DNA from 3 places in the Streptomyces sp. LE64 genome. Region 2 is predicted to be linked to each of the others. Evidence: riboswitches for the same ligand, from Rfam matches in the RefSeq annotation. Region 2 holds a riboswitch; each other region holds the start of a gene.
The links. A riboswitch is a leader RNA that binds a small molecule or an ion and turns the genes downstream of it on or off. The one in region 2 is predicted to bind cyclic di-AMP.

Region 1: another riboswitch for cyclic di-AMP. It lies ahead of ACSMX9_RS18230 (LysM peptidoglycan-binding domain-containing protein); the one in region 2 lies ahead of ACSMX9_RS15695 (M23 family metallopeptidase).
Region 3: another riboswitch for cyclic di-AMP. It lies ahead of ACSMX9_RS26215 (M23 family metallopeptidase); the one in region 2 lies ahead of ACSMX9_RS15695 (M23 family metallopeptidase).

Annotation. Positions count from the first base shown of each region.
Region 1 is NZ_CP199708.1:4,016,663-4,023,096, reverse strand. Features, by position in the region: gene eno (phosphopyruvate hydratase) at 1-1,099, opposite strand, end outside; gene ACSMX9_RS18230 (LysM peptidoglycan-binding domain-containing protein) at 1,516-2,274, opposite strand; cyclic di-AMP (ydaO/yuaA leader) riboswitch at 2,278-2,466, opposite strand; gene ACSMX9_RS18225 (transglycosylase family protein) at 2,642-3,784, opposite strand; gene ACSMX9_RS18220 (cytochrome P450 family protein) at 4,131-5,390, opposite strand; gene ACSMX9_RS18215 (nucleoside triphosphate pyrophosphohydrolase) at 5,392-6,384, opposite strand.
Region 2 is NZ_CP199708.1:3,458,530-3,464,963, forward strand. Features, by position in the region: tRNA gene ACSMX9_RS15685 (tRNA-Met) at 65-138, shown strand; gene ACSMX9_RS15690 (PP2C family protein-serine/threonine phosphatase) at 286-1,437, shown strand; cyclic di-AMP (ydaO/yuaA leader) riboswitch at 1,731-1,875, shown strand; gene ACSMX9_RS15695 (M23 family metallopeptidase) at 1,886-2,992, shown strand; gene ACSMX9_RS15700 (aldo/keto reductase) at 3,195-4,139, shown strand; gene ACSMX9_RS15705 (PrsW family intramembrane metalloprotease) at 4,267-5,670, opposite strand; gene trmB (tRNA (guanosine(46)-N7)-methyltransferase TrmB) at 5,712-6,434, opposite strand, start outside.
Region 3 is NZ_CP199708.1:5,866,103-5,872,536, forward strand. Features, by position in the region: gene ACSMX9_RS26210 (tyrosine-protein phosphatase) at 1-675, opposite strand, end outside; cyclic di-AMP (ydaO/yuaA leader) riboswitch at 1,174-1,292, shown strand; gene ACSMX9_RS26215 (M23 family metallopeptidase) at 1,295-2,284, shown strand; gene ACSMX9_RS26220 (SGNH/GDSL hydrolase family protein) at 2,489-3,280, shown strand; gene ACSMX9_RS26225 (STM4011 family radical SAM protein) at 3,300-4,196, opposite strand; gene ACSMX9_RS26230 (STM4012 family radical SAM protein) at 4,193-5,575, opposite strand; gene ACSMX9_RS26235 (STM4013/SEN3800 family hydrolase) at 5,592-6,413, opposite strand; gene ACSMX9_RS26240 (STM4014 family protein) at 6,430-6,434, opposite strand, start outside.

The sequences.
Region 1 (6,434 bases), 560 kb from region 2:
CGCCGGAGCGGTGGCTCATCATGCACTTGAAGCCGCTGCGCTGGGCGAGCTCCACGGCGTCCAGGGTCTCGGTGAGCGAACCGATCTGGTTGACCTTGACGAGCAGGGCGTTCGCGGAGTTCTCCTCGATGCCGCGGGCCAGGCGCTCGGGGTTGGTGACGAACAGGTCGTCGCCGACGAGCTGGACCTTGTCGCCGAGGCGGCTGGTGATCTCGTTCCAGCCGGCCCAGTCGTCCTCGAACAGCGGGTCCTCGATGGAGACCAGCGGGTACGCGTCGACGAGCTCCGCGTAGTAGTCGGTCATCTCGGCGGCGGTGCGCTCCTTGCCCTCGAAGACGTACACGCCGTCCTTGTAGAACTCGGAGGCGGCCACGTCGAGGGCGAGGGCGACCTGCTGGCCGGGGGTGTAACCGGCCTCCTTGATCGCTTCGAGGATCAGGTCGAGGGCCTCGCGGTTGGAGCCGAGGTTGGGGGCGAAGCCGCCCTCGTCGCCGAGGCCGGTGTTCAGGCCCTTGGCCTTCAGCACCTTCTTCAGGGTGTGGTAGACCTCGGTGCCCCAGCGCAGGGCCTCGGAGAAGGACTCGGCGCCGATCGGCGCGATCATGAACTCCTGGATGTCCACGTTGGAGTCGGCGTGCGAGCCGCCGTTCAGGATGTTCATCATCGGCACCGGCAGCAGGTGCGCGTTGGGGCCGCCCAGGTAGCGGAACAGCGGCAGGTCGCTGGCCTCGGAGGCGGCGTGCGCGACGGCGAGGGAGACGCCGAGGATGGCGTTGGCGCCGAGCGAGGACTTGTCCGGGGTGGCGTCCAGGTCGAACATCGCCTGGTCGATCAGGCGCTGCTCGGTGGCGTCGTAGCCGACGAGCTCCGGACCGATCTGCTCGATGACCGCGAGGACGGCCTTCTCGACGCCCTTGCCGCCGTAGCGGTTGGCGTCGCCGTCCCGCAGTTCGAGGGCCTCGAAGGCGCCCGTGGAGGCGCCGGACGGAACGGCGGCACGGCCGGTGCTGCCGTCGTCGAGGCCGACCTCGACCTCGACCGTGGGATTGCCTCGGGAGTCCAGGATTTCCCGGGCTACGACGACGTCGATGGACGGCACGAGCATCTCCTTCTGGGATGTGACGCGAGTATGCGGGGCCGGTGGTCCCGCCGCCCCTGAGCCTAACGGCCCCGGGGAGGTCGGCCACTCGGCCGCCCGCCCTGTGGACAAACGGAAACCAAATTGTTCCGTCCGCAAACAAATGGGTGCCCGGGGCTTCACTTGAGCCCCGGGCGTGTCGGATTTCCGGGGGCTCCCGGACACACCTCCGCCCCGGCGCGGGGATCGTGCACCGGGGCGGACTGACCCGAGGGGACGGGTCCCGGTCGGGCCGGGGCGCGGCTCGACCGGGGGGTGCGGCTCGCGGCCGGGGCGGGCCGGAGCCTGGGGTGGTCCGAACGACCGGGGCGTGCCCGGCGCCCGGCGCGCGCACCGATGGGGCGGCGCGGCGGCGGGAGCGGGTCCCCGGCGCGGGGTCAGGAGAGGTGGAGCTGCTGACCCGGGTAGATGAAGTCGGCGTCGTCGATGATGTCGTCGTTCAGCTCGAACAGCCGCTGCCAGCCGCCCTTGACGCCCTCGGCCTCGGCGATGGCGCTCAGGCTGTCGCCCTGGACGACCTTGTACTCGCCGTCGCCCTTCTGCACCTTCTTGCCGGTCGGGGTCTGGACCGTCTTGGCCGGAGCGGCGGGCTTCGCCTGCTGGGCCGGCTGCGCGGGCTGGGCCGCCGGGGCGCGGTCCTGGGTGCGGGCGGCGCGCTGCTCGGTCTGCTGCTTGGGGGCGGCCTGCTGCTGCGGCGCGGTCTGCTGCGGCTGGGGCTTGGGGGCGGCCTGCTGCTGGGGCACGGCGGCGCCGCCGCCGTAGGGGGCGTTGGACAGGCCGACGCCGCAGCTCGGCCAGGCGCCCTTGCCCTGACCCGCGAGGACCTTCTCGGCTATCTCGATCTGCTGCGCCTTGGAGGCCAGGTTGGCGGTGGGCGCGTACTTGGTGCCGCCGAAGGCGGCCCAGGTGGAGGCGGAGAACTGGAGGCCGCCGTAGTAACCGTTGCCGGTGTTGATGGACCAGTTGCCGCCCGACTCGCACTGGGCGACGCGGTCCCACTCGGCGGCGGTGGCGGCCGACGCGCTGGTCGCCGTCATCAGCGGGGCGGCCACGGCCGCACCGGTCACACCCGCGACGGTGACGATTCGGGTGGCCTTGCCGGGCTTGCGGTGCTTGCCCTTGCCGGAGAACAGCATGAGTCATCCCCTCACCGACGCCTACGAGGTGAGCTGTCGGGTTCGGGCCGAGTGAGTGCCCGGCCGCGCCTGACGCGCGGCTCCACCCCTAGCCGTCCGGTGGCCCGTCGGGAGTCCCGTTTCGACTCCCGAGGCCGGCCCGTTCGGCGCTTACCTTGGTTCCCCCGCTCCTGCCAACGGCGCTTCACGCGACGACTGGTCCCGAGCCACCGTCGGCAGGATTCGGCGTGACGGCGATCGGTGTCCGCATCAGCGAACGGCACTGACCGTATGCATGGGCGGGGGTGAAACTCAAAGCCATGGACGTCCGATGAGACCCATGTCTCACTTCCACCCCACGCGCCAAATTAGGACATTAGGTGTCGAACTACTGCTTCTTCTCGGGCTTTTCGGGCGCCAGGTCGAGGCTCTGACCGGGCACGATGTGGTGCGGGTCGCCCCCCACGGTGTCCTTGTTGCCGTCGTAGAGCGCGGCCCAACCCCCTTCGACGCCCTGGGAGTCGGCGATGGCCGACAGGTTGTCACCGGACTTGACGGTGTACGAGGCGTCCAGCGCCTCCCGTTCCGTGCTGCGGGAGGCGTGCTTGCCGATGCTCTCCTCGCTCCGGGAGGCGGTGGCCTCCTCGGTCGCCGCCTCGCCCCGGTGGCGGCCGGTGCCGGCCTCGGCTTCGGCCTCCGCCGTGCCCGCTTCGGTGGCGCCGGTGGCGCCGGTGGTGCCGGACGGTTCGGTCGAGGGCGTCGCACCCGGCTCGCCGGACTCGGTTCCGGTGCCCTCGCCCGGGGTCTGACCGGGACTCTCCGTACCGGGCGAGGACGGAGCGGTCGGATCGGTCGACGGCGAGGAGCCGGGGGTCTCGGAGGAGCCCTCGTCCGGCGAGGACGACGGGGACGACGGGGAGTCGGAGGGCGAGGCCGGCGACGAGGGGGTGGTGCCCGAGGAGCTCGGCACCTCCGAGGGGTCGGTGGTGGGCGCCTTGGACGCACCGGACTCGTTCTCCGGCTTCGGCCGGTCGGCGGTGGAGAGGGAGGCGTCCGTCTTGCCCGAGGTCACTCCGGCCGACACCCCGTCGGAGACGCTGCCGCTCTTCTTGCCGGGCTGCACCGGACCGCCCGGGTCCACTTCGGCCGCCGGGCCGCCCTTGTCGAGCCCCACGGCCGCGCTGCAACCCGGCCATGCGGCGGGTCCCTGCGCGGCGAGGATGCGCTCGCCGACCGCGATCTGCTGGGAGCGGCTGGCCTGGTCGGGGCTGACCGCGTAGGAGAGGCCGCCGTGCTTCTCCCAGGCCTCCTGGCCGATCTGGAGCCCACCGTAGAAACCGTTGCCGTCGTTGGCGCTCCAGGCACCGCCGCTCTCGCACTCCGCCAGCCGGTCCCAGGTCGCGGCCTCCGCCGCGCTCGCGCCCGTGGCGCCCAGCAGCGGCAGGGCGATCGCGGAGCTGGTGACCCCTGCCGCGACGACCAGAGCGGGGGCCTGACGGGGGCGTCGATGACGACCGTTCCCGGAGAGCATGCGGTGGCCTTTCGTGCGACAACGGGGACCGACCCGCGGCGGTTGGAGGCCGCCGAAGTCGTCGTGAACGTAACCGGAGTCGAACGCTTGTCACAAGTTAATGCAGCACAGATCACGCGAACATCACGGATGTGATGTCACATCAACACCACTCGTCACGGAACTCGCCCCCCTCCCCTATCTGGGGGATGACCCGACCCACCGGCCACCGGGCGCCAACTTCCCTGGTCAACAAGCGGGTTGACACGTAGGCGAGGCGGTTGGCGCCGTTCCCGACCGTTATGCACCCGGTGCGGAACACCGACGGATACCCACCGGAGTGCACCCCGTCGGGCGGAATGCCGCCTCAGCGCGGGGTGAACCGGACCGGCAACGTCCGTAGCCCGCGCATGATCAGACCCCCGCGCCAGCGCAGTTCCTCCGGAGCCGCGGCCAGTTCGAGGTCCGGCAACCGGCGTAGCAGGGTGGCCAGCGCGGTCTGCCCCTCCAGACGGGCCAACGGAGCGCCCAGGCAGTAGTGGATGCCGTGGCCGTAGCCCAGGTGCGGATTGTCGCGGCGGGTCAGGTCGAGGTGGTCGGGGCGGTCGAAGCGGGCCGGGTCGCGATCGGCCGCGGCCAGCACCACCAGCACCGGGTCCCCCCGCTCGACGTCCTGCCCGCCCAGCCGCAGCGGCTCGGTGGCGAACCGCCAGGTGGCCATCTCCACGGGGCCGTCGTAGCGCAGCAGTTCCTCCACCGCAGTGGTCAACAGCCCGGTGCTCCCGGCGGTCCCGTCGTTCAGCGACCCTTGCAGCAGCGCGCGCTGTTCGGGGTGGGTGAGCAGGGCGAACGTGCCGTTGCCGATCAGGTTGACGGTCGTTTCGAACCCCGCGAACAGGAGGATGAACGCCATCGCCGCGGCCTCGCCCTCGGTGAGGTGCTCGCCGTGGTCGGACGCCCGGATCAGCCCCGAGATCAGGTCCTCGCCCGGGTCGGCCCGCTTGCGGTGGATCAGGTCCACCAGGTAGCCGCGCATCTTCTTCACGCTGCGCGCGACCCCGCCCCGCGGGCCCCCGCCGTGCCGGATCATCATCCCGGCCCAGTCGCGGAAGTCGTCCTGGTCCTCGGCGGGCACCCCCAGCAGATCGCAAATGGCGTAGATGGGCAGCGGGAAGGCGAACTCGTGGATGAGGTCGGCCTCGCCGCGGGCGGCGAAGTCGTCGATGAAGCGGTCCGTCAACTGCTGTACCCGGGGTGCGAACGCGGCCACCCGGCGCGGGGTGAACGCCTTGGAGACCAGGCGCCGCAACCTGGTGTGGTCGGGCGGGTCGATGTTGAGCAGGTGGGTCATCAACTCGGCCTTGCGCTCGCCGGGGATGCCGGTCCGACCCCTGGCGTGCTCCGGCTCGTCGTGGTGCTCCGGGTTCTTGCTGAGCCGACCGTCCGCGAGGGCGCGGCGGGCGTCGGCGTAGCGGGTGACCAACCACGCCTCCACCCCGCTCGGCAGTCGGGTGCGGTGCACCGGGGCGTGCTCCCGCAGCCAGGCGTACGCCGGGTACGGATCGGTCGCGAACTCCCAGCTGAACAGGGCGGGCCCGGTCGGCGCGCCCCCGGACGTCCCGGTCACCTCAGGCGCCCTCGGCGGCGCGGATCGCGTCCCGGTAGCTGCGGGCTGCGGCCCGCAGCGCGGTCTCCGGGTCGACGCCCTCGTCCTGGGCGCGGACGGCCAGCGCCAGCAGCGCGTAGCCGAGGCCCTCACCGGTGGGCACGGGGACCTCCAGGCCCGCGGAGCCGACCCGGGCGGCGAGCTTGCCGACGAGGGCGAGGGCGGGCTGGGCCAGCGGAACGCCGTCGGTGACGGAGGTGCGCCGGTGCTTCTCCTCGGCCTTGGTGCTCAGCCAGAGCGCCTGGACCTCCTCGGGGGTGGTCGCGGTGGCGTCGCCGAAGAGGTGCGGATGGCGGTGGACCAGTTTGGTGACGAGCCCGGCGGCCACGTCGTCGATGGAGAACGGCCGTTCCGCGTCGTCCTGGGCGATGCGGGCGTGGAAGACCACCTGGAGGAGGACGTCGCCGAGTTCCTCGCGCAGCTCGTCCCGGTCGTCGGTCTCGATGGCCTCGACGAGTTCGTACGCCTCCTCGACGGCGTGCCGGGCCAGGCCGCGGTGGGTGCGCAGGGACGACCAGGGGCAGTCCAGCCGGATGCGGTCCATGACCTGCACGACGTCCAGCAGCCGGGCGCCGGGGAGGTCGTAGGAGGCGGGCAGCAACTCCAGCTCCGGCATGACGGTGCGGCCGGAGCCGGCGAGGCGGGCCAGTCCGTCGGTGAGCCGGGGCTCCCCCTCGTCCCGGGCGAGGACGGCCACCGTGCGGCCGGCCGCCGCGTCGACCAGGTCCCGGGCGTCGGGCTCGACGGCCTCCACCGTCACCCCCGCCTCCCGTAGATAGGGGAGCTGGGGGTGGTCGGGGTCCGCGCAGAGCACGCGGTCGGCGGTGCGCAGTACCTGCCAGGCGGGCCAGGACAGCAGTCCGGGCGCCACCCGGTGGCTGGTGGTGACCAGGACGACGCGGCCCGGCGCGCCGCCGGGTCCGCGCTGATCGGCGTCGGTGTCGTTCTCCCTCACCCGACGAACCTAGCCCACCGCGCGGTGCCCCGCCGGTGCGGGGCGGGCGG
Region 2 (6,434 bases):
TGGGCGATAGCGGAAAAGGCGTGGTCGGAGGGGTCCGGACGTGGTGTAGAGTTGGGTTCACCGACGCGGGGTGGAGCAGCTCGGTAGCTCGCTGGGCTCATAACCCAGAGGTCGCAGGTTCAAATCCTGTCCCCGCTACTCCGTACGAAGGCCCGGAAGCCCTTGCTTCCGGGCCTTCGTCGTGCGCTGCCCTCACCCGTACGGCCCGTACGAGTCGCTGCCGGGCCGCACGGGGGCAAGCCTGGGACGGGCGGCGATCGGTACGCAGGCGGCGGGAGACGGTACGTGGGCCACGGAGGTGCACCGACCGAGGAGGAGACCGCGGAGGCCGGGGCCCGTGCGCGGACGGGGGCCGGCGGGCGTCATCGCCGCGCCCGCCGGGGCAACCGGGTCATCCGGGCGCTTCCGCTGCTGCTGATCGTGGCCGGGGTGTTCTACGACGAGCTGACCCCGTCCCGGATCACCGCCGCGCCCCTGTTGGCGGCGGCGCCGCTGGCCGCCGCCCCCTTCTACGGGCTGCTCGGCACGGTGGCCATCGGGCTCGCGGCCTGCGCCGCCATGCTGGGCGAGCGGTTCGAGGACGGCAACCTGGGGCGGGCCGAGTCCTTCACCGACCTGGCCACGATCGTCGTGGTGTCCGTCCTGGCCGTCGTCATCAACCGGCTCACCCACCGCAGCAGTGCCCGGCTGGCCTCGGCCCGGGAGGTCGCGGAGGCGGCCCAGCGGGCCGTGCTGCCGGAGCCCGCGGCCCGGATCGGCGGCTTCGACATCGCCGCCCGCTACGAGGCCGCGCAGGAGGACGCGTCCATCGGCGGTGACCTGTACGCGGTGCAGGACACCCCGCACGGGGTCCGGCTGGTGGTGGGTGACGTGCGGGGCAAGGGGATGGGCGCGGTGTCGGCGGTGGCGGTGCTCATCGGGGCCTTCCGGGAGGCCGCGGAGCAGGAGGTGACCCTGGAGGCGGTGGCGGGTCGGCTGGAACGCGCCCTCGCCCGGGAGGGAGTGCGCCGGCGCGAGGTCGACGACTTCGAGGGGTTCACGACCGCGGTGCTCGCCGAACTGCCGCACGGTCAGGACGTGGTGCGGATCCTCAACCGGGGGCACCCGACACCGCTGCTGCTGGTCCCGGACGGGGGGTTGACCGTGGTGTTCCCGCGCCGTCCGGCGCTGCCGTTGGGCATGCTCGACCTGGGGGTGTGGCCCGACTCCTGTGACCAGGTGGACTTCCCGCCGGGGGCGACCCTGTTGGTGTACACCGACGGACTGTCCGAGGCCCGGGACGGGCGGGGGGAGTTCTTCGATCCGGCGCGGTGGCTGCGGGGCCGGGCCTTCTCCGGTCCGGAGGAGCTGCTGGCCGCCCTCACCCAGGAGGTCGTCCGGCACACGGGCGGGGGGCCGGAGGACGACCTCGCCATGTTGGCGGTGCGGCGGCCCTGACGCCTCCGGCGGCGGGGGCGGTGCCCCGCCGTCCGGCGGCCTCCCATCAGCCCCCTCACCCCCTGTAGTCACGGCTTCGCGTTCCGATAACAACTGAGTATCCGTCAGGGAAAAAAGTGCCTCGCCGAGGAATATTGTCCGACCGTCAACTCGCCCGGATGCGCCCCTCCGTGTCCTGATAAGTCCCTGCTGTGAGCGCTAACGATCACTCGGAAGCGCTTGGAATCCGAGCCCCGGGTCTATTAACGTTCGATAACGCAGCGCGGTCGTCCCAGCCGTCACAGAGGCGGCTCCGTGCGCACGCGCCGAATCCCGCGAGGGAACCGGGGAACCACCACCTTGGGGTGAATCGGGCCGCCTTCCCGCGAAGGCGACCCGTAGGAGACCTTCCTGCTCCGAACCCGTCAGCTAACCCGGTAGGCGAGAAGGAAGGAAGGAGTACGCCTCAGTGGCGTCCAATCGGCCTGCCCCCGAAGCCCCTCACGCGTCCACGACCGTCGAGGACGGGACCCATTCCCCCTACCAGCGGGTGTACGGCCCCGAGGTCACCGAGGGCGAGGCGCGGGAGGTCTGGAACCCCACCGCCGACACCGTCCGTCCGGTGCGCGGTCGCCACCGCGTCGCCAAGCAGCGCGGCGGGCTCGCCCGCAGCTCCACGGTCCTGGGCGTCGGCGTCATCGCCGCGGTCGGCGCGGGCGGCATCGCCACCGCGCAGGGCGGCAAGCCCCCCATCAAGATTTCGATGCCCGACCTCGACCTCGGCTCGATCATGCCCGGGGACTCCGCCGAGGAGCCCCAGCAGAAGGCCGCCGCCACCCCCGCCGTGGCCCCCCTGACCGGTGCCGGCGTCACCACCGCCGACGCCGCCCGGGGCGCCACCGACGCGGGCGAGGCCCTGCGCACCCGCATCCTCCAGCAGGCCGAGCAGCAGCAGGACCAGGCCGAGGCCGCGGCCCGCGCCGCAGCCGAGAAGGCCGCCGTGAAGAAGGCCGCCGAAGCCGCCGCCGAGGCGGAGGCCAAGGCCGAGGCCAAGGCCAAGGCGGAAGCGAAGGCCAAGGCGGAGGCCAAGGCGGAGGCGGAGCGCAAGAAGGCGGCGGCCGAGGCGGCGGCCAAGGCCGCGCAGGCCGAGAAGGAGCGCCTCGCGAAGCTCGCCAAGAGCTTCACGCTCCCCCTCTCCTCCTACACGCTGACCTCCTCCTACGGGCAGTCCGGTGCGATGTGGTCCTCCGGCGCCCACACCGGCCTCGACTTCGCGGCCGGCGCCGGCACCCCGCTGAAGGCCATCGGCAGCGGCACCATCACCCAGGCCGGTTGGTCCGGCTCGTACGGCTACCGCACGGTCCTCACCCTCGACGACGGCACCGAACTCTGGTACGCCCACCAGTCGTCCATCAGCGTGAGCGTCGGCCAGAAGGTCACCACCGGCCAGTTCATCGGCTCGGTGGGCTCCACCGGCAAGAGCACCGGCGCCCACCTGCACCTGGAGGTCCACCCCGGCGGCGGCGCCGCCGTCGACCCGGCCGCGTTCCTGCGCGGCAAGGGCCTCAGCCTCTGACCCTCCCGGGTCCGAGGCCCCCCGTACCCACCCGTCACCCCCACAGGCGCCCGGCGCACCTCCGCACGCGGTCGTGCGCCCGGTTCCGCGACGGGTGTCCCCCCACACCGCGAGAGCGCCGGCGGACCGGGTTCGTCCCCTCGACGCACCAGGTCCGCCGGTCCGGGGAAGGCGTTGCCGGCCAGGGGTGTTGACTAGCACCATGACCACTCTGCGCCCGCTCGGTCCGTCCGGCCTCGACGTCTTCCCGCTCGCCCTCGGCGGCAACGTCTTCGGCTGGACCGCGGACACCTCCCAGACCTTCGCCGTGCTCGACGCCTACGCCGACGCGGGCGGCAACTTCCTCGACACCGCCGACGTCTACTCCGCCTGGGCGGACGGCAACCGGGGCGGCGAGTCCGAAACCCTGATCGGTCGGTGGATGGCCGCCCGCGGCAACCGCGCGGACGTCGTCGTCGCCACCAAGGTCGGCTCCCACCCCGACTACAAGGGCCTCTCCGCCACCACCGTCAAGGCCGCCGCGGACGCCTCCCTCACCCGGCTCGGCACCGACTACATCGACCTGTACTACACCCACTTCGACGATGTGACCGTGCCGGTGGAGGAGATCGTCGGCGCCCTGGACGACCTGGTCCGCGCCGGCAAGGTCCGGGCCGTCGCCGCCTCCAACATCAGCCCCGAACGGCTCCAGGAATCACTGGACTTCTCGGACCGCGAGGGACTGGCCCGCTACGCGGTCCTCCAGCCCGAGTACAACCTCGTCGCCCGCGACAGCTACGAGGGCCCCCTCCAGCAGGTCGCCTCCCGCAACGGGCTCGCGGCCGTGCCCTACTTCTCGCTCGCCTCGGGCTTCCTCACCGGCAAGTACCGGCCCGGCACCCCCGTCGACAGCGCCCGCTCCGGTTCGGCCTCCCGCCACCTCGCCACCGACCGCGGCCGGCGGGTGCTCGCCGCCCTCGACGCGGTCGCCGCGGAGCGGGGCGCCGAGCCCGCCACCATCGCCCTCGCCTGGCTGGCCGCCCGCCCCACGATCGCCGCCCCGCTGGCGAGCGCCCGCACCCCCGAGCAGCTCACCGCCCTCCTCGCGGTGGCGGAGCTGGAACTCACGGACGCCGAACTCTCCCTGCTCACCGAGGCGTCCGCCTGACGCCCGCCCGGGTCCCGGGCCGCTCGCGGTCCGGGACCCGGAGCGGGTAGGGCCTTCCCCTCCACCGGCTCCCGCCACTGCGGGGCCCGGCCGTGGCCGAAGAAGCCCCGCTCAGGACGGAGTCGGGTCAGCCCTGCCCCTCGGCCGGCCGGCCGAGGGCGGTGCCCGGCGCCGGCACGGGCGCCCAGGGGGACGGTGGCCCGTAACCGGGGTGCCCGTGGGGGAACGGCGCGCCGTAGCCGTACGCGGGCGGGGGCAGTACCGACCAGGGCGCGGTGAGCAGGGCGCCGTGCACCAGGGACGGACGCACGGCGTGCCGGCGGTCCCACAGGGCGTCCAGCAGCCGGCGTTCCCGGGCGAGGAAGTCGGGGCCCGCGGCGCCGCTGGAGCCCCGGTGCCGGAGGAGCGCCAGCGCGGTGGCGTCGTCCTGGTAGGCGCGGACCGTGCGGCGCAGCGGGGCGCCGCCGTGGTGGCGGGCGTGGTCCAGGGCCAGGGTGCGGGCGCGCAGCGAGCCGAGGGCGAAGGGTTCCGGGAAGGCGAGCCAGCCCGCCGCGACGTAGTCGGGCAGCACCTCGCGCAGGACCTTCAGTTCCCGTTGCCGGGTCCGGAGCGTCCACCAGGTCACCACGCCGAACACGGGCACCATGAACAGCCCGTACACCAGGAAGAATCCGGCGTCGCCGAAGGTGGTGGACCCGTTCCACAGGGCGTGCAGCCCCATGGCGAGGAGCAGCCCGACGGCGGGGGCCAGGGCGCGCCGCACGCGTTGCCGGGGCGGCAGCAGTGCGGCCAGCCCGAAGCCGAGGCCGGTGACCACGGTGAACAGGGGGTGGGCGAACGGCGACAGCACGACCCGGACGAGGAAGGTCATCAGGGTGAGGGAGGCCAGCCCGGTGTCCCCGCTGGTGCGGTCGGTGTCGAAGGCGGTGCCGAGGTAGAGGACGTTCTCGACGAACGCGAACCCGGTGGCGGTCACTCCGGCGACCACCACCCCGTCGAGGAGGCGGGTGAGGCCCCGCCGGTGGAACACGAAGACCAGCAGGATGGCCGCGGCCTTGGCGGACTCCTCCACCACCGGGGCGACGACCGTGGCCCCCAGGGTGTCCGCGCCGTCCGGGTCGGCGGTCTCGTCGGCTATCCAGTGGACGGCGTAGCTGTTGGCGACGATGGAGATGAGCGCCGCGGCGCAGGAGCCCCAGGCGAAGCAGAAGGCGGTGTCCCGCCAGGGCCGCGGCGCCACCCGGTTCAGCCAGTGGAAGGCGGCCAGCAGCAGCGGCACCGGCAGCACGGCCAGAGCGAGCCCCACCAGGAACCCCGGGGTCCCGGTCTCCTCGCGGACCAGGGCCAGCAGCACGGTTCCGCACAGGGCCAGCACTCCGGCGCCCGCCCCGATCGTCACGCGCCGCCGCCGCCACCAGCGCGCGCGGGGCGGCGCTGCGGGCGGGGCGGGGGGAAGGTCGGGCAGGGCGGCGGGTGCGGGACCGGGCGGAGCGCCGTCCCCGGTCGGGCGTCGCGCGGGAGTGGTGGCCATCGCCACGACCCTACGGCGCCGTCCGCCCCGGAGGCGATGCCCTAGCGGTCGTCCCCGGCCCGTACCGACCTGCGGAACAGCACGTCACGCACCACGTGCCCCTTCTCCAGCCCCTGACCCTCGAAGCGGGTGCGCGGTCGGAACGCGGGTCGGGGTGCGAAGCCGCCGTCGGCTTGCACGTTCTGGAAGTCGGGGTGGGCGGTGAGCACCTCTAGCATCTGCTCGGCGTACGGTTCCCAGTCCGTCGCGCAGTGCAGCAGGGCGCCCGGCTTCAGCCGGCTCGCGGCCAGCGTCAGGAACTCGGGCTGGACGATGCGCCGCTTGTGGTGCCGCTTCTTGGGCCAGGGGTCGGGGAAGTACACGCGCAGCCCGTCCAGGCTGTCGGGCGCCAGCATCCGGCTGAGCAGGATGATCGCGTCCCCGTTGGCGACCCGGACGTTGTCGAGGCCCGCCTGGTCGGCGAGGCCCAGCAGATGGCCCTGGCCGGGGGTGTGGACGTCCACGGCGAGGATGCCGGTGCCGGGGTCCTCGGCGGCCATCCGCGCGGTGGCCTCGCCCATGCCGAAGCCGATCTCCAGCACCACGGGCAGCCCGCCGAAGAGTTCGCCGAGGTCGAGGACGCGGCTGCCGTCGACGTCGAGGCCCCAGGCGGGCCAGAGGCGGCGGATGGCGTCGCCCTGCCCCCGGGTGACCCGGCTACGGCGGGGCTGGAAGCTGCGGATGCGCCGGTCGAAGTGGGCGCCCGCGGGGTCGGGTGCGGGGCC
Region 3 (6,434 bases), 2.4 Mb from region 2:
CTCGACCCGGGCGTCGAAGAGGGGGCTCAGCAACTCCATGGCCTCGGGCGCGGAGCCGTCGACGGCGTCCGCGTCGCGGCGCACCCGGTACCGCCGGTGCGCCGCGTTGGACTTGAGGTAGTCCTCCTCGATCGCGCTCCGCTCGACCCCGAGGGCCAGCAGCGCCACGGCCACGGTGAGTCCGGCCCGGTCCTTGCCCGCGGCGCAGTGCAGCAGGGCCGGCACGCTGTCCTCGGCGAGCGCGTGCAGCACCCGGGCGTGCTCCGCCGTCCGCTGCTCGATCATGACCCGGTAGGACGTCACCATCTGGTCGACGGCGCGCCCCCCGGCGAGCAGGGCGCGGAGTTCGGTGAGGTCGCCGTTGCGCACCAGGTGCCAGAACGCGGCGCCGTCGGCCGGGTCGCTGAGCGGGATGTTCACCTGGCGCACCCCGGGGAGCTCCACGTCGTGGCCGTCGAGGGCGCGGTCGGCGTCGTTGCGGAAGTCGAAGACGGTGTGCAGACCGAGCGAGTCGAGGTACCGGCTGTCCCGTGCCGTCGCGCGGGCGAGGTGGCCGCTGCGGAACAGCACCCCGTGGCGGATCCGGCGACCGTCCGCGGTCGGCAGTCCTCCCAGGTCCCGGAAGTTGCGCACGCCGGTCAGTTCGGGCTCGGTGGACGGGATCTGCTGCGTCACGGGGCTCCTCCGGTTCCCCCGCCGGCGCCGTCGGACGGCGGGCCGGTTCAGACGATACGACATCACATCGTCCGACAATCGGGATGTGATGGGCTTTTCTTGTGAAACACGGAGGGCGAGCCCTGGTCGCTATGTCCTGCAATGGTAATTTTTGTCGCTTTCACGAACCTTGGTGGCCCTCATCCCAACTGGGCCGGGAATAAAGCCGCCTGGGGAAGCCGGTCGTGACCGGGATCATAGAGGTCACCGAACGTGGTGGCCGGCCGTGCTCCGCCTGCCGTCCACAGCCCGGGAATTGAGTTCCGCGGCCCCCGCCGTCGTCGACGCAGGGTGACCGGGAAATCCCGCAAGGATCAAGGAATACCTGGTCATCGACGTGCTCGCGGTTGTCCGGGCCGTTCCGGCTCGCCTAGCGTCACGCTCACTCCGGGCGGACGCCGAGTCCTGCCACCGTCCGGCACCCACCGTCGTACCGACATCGGCAGGAGCGGGGAACCCACACGCAGTACGCCGAGTCCGGGCGACCGGACCGGCTCGGGGTGAAGCCGCGCGAGCGCGGCCGGGCACCTCCCGCCCGAATCCGACAGCTCACCTCGTAGGCGCCGGAGAGGAACGCACCATGCCCGCGACGGGTAAGCACCGCCGTCCCACGTCCGCCCGGCTCGTCCGCGCCATCGCCCTCACCGGGTCCGGTGGCGCGGCCGCCCTGGCGCTTCCGCTGATGGGCGCCGCCCAGGCCCACGCCCAGGCCGGGGAGGCCGCCCCCGCCCCCAAGGGTTCCGCCGCCGTCACCGCCCCGGCCGCCCCGCAGGCCCCCGCGGAGCGGACCGCCACCCCCCGCGCCGAGGTCACCACGTACTCCGTGAAGATCGGCGACCACCTGTCGAAGATCGCCGACGAGCAGGACGTGCGCGGCGGCTGGCAGCGGCTGTACCAGGACAACCGGGCCGCGGTCGGCGCCGACCCGAACCTGATCCGCCCCGGTCTGGAGCTCGCCATCGGCGCCCCGGCCGCAGCCCCGCAGTCCGCGGCCCCGAAGCAGGCCGCGCCGAAGGCCGCCGCGCCCGAGGCCCCGGCCCCGAAGGCCGCCCAGCCCCAGGCGCCCGAGGCCCGGCAGGCAGCCCCCGAGAAGGCACCGGCTCCGAAGCCCGCCGCCCCGAAGGCCGCTCCCGCGGCGGCCGAGGTGCCCGCCGCTGCGAACGCTTCCGGCTTCACCCTGCCGGTCGCCAGCGGGGTGGGCACCCCCTACCGGGCCTCCGGCAGCATGTGGTCCAGCGGCTACCACACCGGCGTCGACTTCAGCGTCCCCGCCGGCACGCCGCTCAAGGCGGTCGGCCCGGGCACCGTCGTCTCGGCGGGCTGGGCGGGCGCCTACGGCAACCAGGTGATCATCCAGCACGCCGACGGCAAGTACTCCCAGTACGCCCACCTCTCGCAGCTCGGCGTCAGCGCGGGACAGTCCGTCTCGGGCGGCCAGCAGATCGGCCTCGCCGGTTCCACCGGCAACAGCACCGGGCCGCACCTGCACTTCGAGATCCGCACCTCGCCGGAGTACGGCTCCGACATCGACCCGCTGACCTACCTGCGGTCCAAGGGCGTCTCCGTCTGATCCGTCCGGCGACCCGCCGGGAGCTCCCGCACGCGGGGCCGCATCCTCCGATGCGGCCCCGCGTCGCGCTGTACGCGGCCGGGCCGTCCCCCTATTCCCGTGTCGCGCCGGTCGACCGCATGGCCTTTCTCACGTCCCGTCAACCCCCTGGAAGGCATTGTTACGGTGGCGTAGGTCACGCCGGGCGAGGAAGGATGGGTCGATGTGACAGCAGAGTCGACGTTCCTCCCCCCTGACGGCATCCGGTCCTACGCGGCGCTCGGCGACAGCTTCACGGAGGGCGTCGGTGACCCCGGGCCCGACGGATCGTTCGTGGGCTGGGCCGACCGGCTGGCCGTCCTCCTGGGCGACCGGCTCCCCGAGCACGCCTTCCGCTACGCCAACCTCGCCGTCCGCGGGCGGCTCCTCGACCAGATCGTCGAGGAGCAGATACCCCGGGCCCGGGAGCTCGCCCCCGACCTGGTGACCTTCTGCGCGGGCGGCAACGACATCATCCGCCCCGGCAGCGATCCCGACGAGGTGGCCGAACGCTTCGAACGCGCCGTCGCCCACCTCGCCTCCACCGTCGGCACGGTCATGCTGACCACCGGGTTCGACACCCGGGGCGTCCCCGTCTTCCGTCGCCTCCGCGGCAAGATCGCCACCTACAACGGCCATGTGCGGGCCATCGCCGACCGCTACCACTGCCCGGTCCTCGACCTGTGGTCCCTCAGGACCGTGCAGGACCGCCGGGCCTGGGACACCGACCGCCTGCACCTCTCGCCCGAGGGGCACACCCGGGTCGCGCTCCGCGCCGCCCAGGTCCTCGACGTCCAGGTGCCCGCCGACCCCGACCAGCCCTGGCCCCCGCTGCCGCCCCGCGGCGTCCTCGAAGAACGGCGCGACGACATCCACTGGGCGCGCGAGTACCTGGTGCCCTGGATCGGACGCCGACTGCGCGGGGTGTCCTCCGGCGACCGGGTCGAGGCCAAGCGCCCCGATCTGCTCCCCCTCTGAACGGCCGCTGGCGCCGGGGTCAGTCCGGATCGCCCGGCGGCGGTAGCCACACCGGCCCGGACCGTGCCGGAATCCGCTCCAGCACGCCCCCGGCGAACACGTCGTACAGCGGCAGGGACTCCAGGTGCACGTACCCGATGTGGCAGTCGCACCGCGCCAGCGGGCACGGCCGCGGCGCCAGCGCCGCCCGGTACGAACCGTCGTAGAGGTTGCCCAGCACGGACGGGACGAAGTGACAACGCCGCACCGTGCCGTCCCCGTCGACCGACACCACCGACGCACCCGTCCGGCATGGCAGCCCTCCGCTGCGGTGCGGATGACGGCTGAACGGGAACAGCGGATCCACCTCCGTCCAGGCCGCGGCCTCCTCGTCGGTGTACACGTGCCTCTCGGCCGCGTTCACCCACAGGTACACCCGTTCCGGCAACGCCGCACGCAGTCGCCGGGCGTGCTCCAGGTGCTCCGCGAGCCCCACCACCCCGACGCTGAACCGCACCCCGCGCTCGGACAGGGCGCGGCACTTGTCGAGGAACCGCTCGTAGGGCGTCTGGCCCGGGTGGTACGTGCACCACAAGGCCACCGTGTCGAGGTCAGCCGCGTCGAGCCAGTCGGTGCGGCAACTCAGGTTCGTCTGGATCGCCACCCGCTCCACGTGCTCCTGCCGGGACAACTCCACCAGGGCCCGCCGGTACCAGGACCGCACCAAGCCCTCGCCCCAGGGGGTGAACAGCACCGACAGCCGGCCGTCCCGGTACCCCGTCGCCCAGGCGGTGAACCGCTCCAACGCGGCCCGGTCGGCCCGGAGTTGCTCCCGGCTGTCCCGGCGCTTGGCGAACGGGCAGTACGGGCAGTCGTAGTCGCAGGACGCCAACGGACCCCGGTACAGCACCGTGAGGTCGGCGCCCACGGCACTCACCGCGCCTCGTAGGCGGCCATTGCTGCCCGCACCTCGGGGGAGAAGAGCTCCGGGCCGACCGCGTCGGAGTGCGCCAATCCCTCCGCCGACAGCCGCAGCACCCCTGCCGGGGCCGCCGGATCGAGCCAGCCCCGGCGTGCGAACCGGGCCAGCTCGCCCGGGAAGTCCTCCTCCGGTTCGGCGCCGAACCGGGTGCGGTACTCCTCCCGGGCCATGCCCGGGGCCTGGAGCAGCGACTGGAGCAGATGGCGGCGCCGCGCCTCCCCGCCTCCTGCGCCCCCGGCCACGTACCGGCCGTGCACCGGCCGGCCGAAGTCCTCCGTCGTGGTGTACGCGTCGATGATGGACCGCACCTCGCGCTCGTTCACCGCGTAGTCGAAGGAGTAGTGCAGCGTCGAGGTGTACGAGCGGGCCCCGCAGCCCAGACCCACCATGCCGTCCGTCTGGCAGGCGTGGTCCTCGGGTCCCTCGGCCGGGGCGTCCGCCCGCCGGAACATCCGCATCGACCGCTGCTCGTAGCCCCGGGCCAGCAGGTGGTCCCGACCCGCCCGGTAGAGCCGCAGCCGTTGCTCGTCCCACGCGCGCTGCGCCACGTCCACCCTCCGGTGCAGCCCGGTGAGGTTCCGCACGTACAGCGGGTACAGGTACAGCTCCTCCGGGCGCCAGGCCAGGGCGGCGTCCAAGGAGCCCAGCCAGGACTCCTCGGTCTGCCCCGCGATCCCGTAGATCAGGTCGATGTTCAGCACGGGTATCGCGGCCTCCCGTATCCGTCCGAGGGCCGCTTCGACGTCCGCCCGTCGCTGGGGCCGCACCGCCGCCCGCGCCTCCTCGGGCACGAAGCTCTGCACCCCCAGGCTGAGCCGGGTCGCCCCGCGCTCGGCCAGCACCGCCAGGCGGTCCGCGGTGGCCGTCGCCGGCGACGCCTCCACCGACAGCGGCACCGACCGCAGGTCCGCGCCCATCCGCGACTCGGCGAGGTCGCACAGCCGGCCCAACTCGTCCGCGGTCAGGTACGTGGGCGTGCCCCCGCCGAACGCCGCCGTGGCGAAGCGCACCGGACCGTCCCCGTCGAGCGCCTCCCGCACCGCGTCCGCCTGCCGCTCCAGGGCGTCCAGGTAGCGACGCGTCAACTCCCCGGGCGCGCCGATCCGCGTGAACAGGTTGCAGAACCCGCACCGGACCTCGCAGAACGGCACGTGCAGGTAGAGCGAGAGCGCGTCCTTCGGCTCCCCGCGCCACAGCTCCGCGAGGCGGGGGCCGCGGGCGGGCAGCGGACGGTACGCCGTCTTGTGCGGATAGGCGTAGACGTAGTGCTGGTACGGGCGCGGCGGTGCCGTCTCCCGCGCCGTCGGGACCTCGGTCGGGAAGGTGGTGCTCATCGGGTGCCTCTCGGACTCACGGCGCGTCGGCCGGGGACGACGGCGGTAGGAAGAAGTGGGCGTAGGGAACGGTCCAGACGACGTCGTGACCGAGGCGGTGACCCGTGTAACCGTCCTCGCCGTACGCCGTGCCGTGGTCCGAGCAGACGATCGCGAAGCACCGGCGGCGGCTGCTCATCGCGGCGAACAGCCGGCCGACGTGCCGGTCGACGTACTCCAGCGCGGCGGCGTGGGTGCCCCGGTCGTCGCCCGCCTCCCGGGTCGCGCCCGGCAGGTGGAACCAGTTGGGCTGGTGCAGCGCCGACACGTTCAGGAACAGGAACAGCCTCTGCCCTGCGGGCAGTTTGGCCACCACCTCCTCCGCCCGGGCGACCTGGGCCTCGAACGAGGTCGGGGAGGCGACCCCGAACGCGGGCTCCCAGTGGCTCTCCTGGAACATCCCGGGCAGCACGTCCCCCAGGGCACCCCGCTTGTTGAAGAACCCGACCCCACCGATGCACACCGTGCGGTAGCCCGCCCCGGCCAGACCCGCGACCAGGTCCGGGGCGTCGTACACGAACGTGCCCCGCTCGGTCGTCTCGCTGCCCGCGAACCGGGCCGCGAACAGCCGGGGATGCCGACCGGGCGCCGCCGGAGTGGGCAGGAAGCCGGCGAACATCGCCTGGTGCGAGGCGTAGGTGAAGCTGCCCGGTGCGTGCCGCCGCTCCCACCTCCCGCCCGGCAGGTGGGCGGCCAGGTTCGGCAGCCGGCCCGCCGCGGCGAGCTCGGCGGCCACGTCGTGGCGCAGGGTGTCGAGGGTGACGAGGAGCAGGTCGTCCCGTCCGACCACCTCGTTCATGTCCGGGTTCTCCACCTCAGG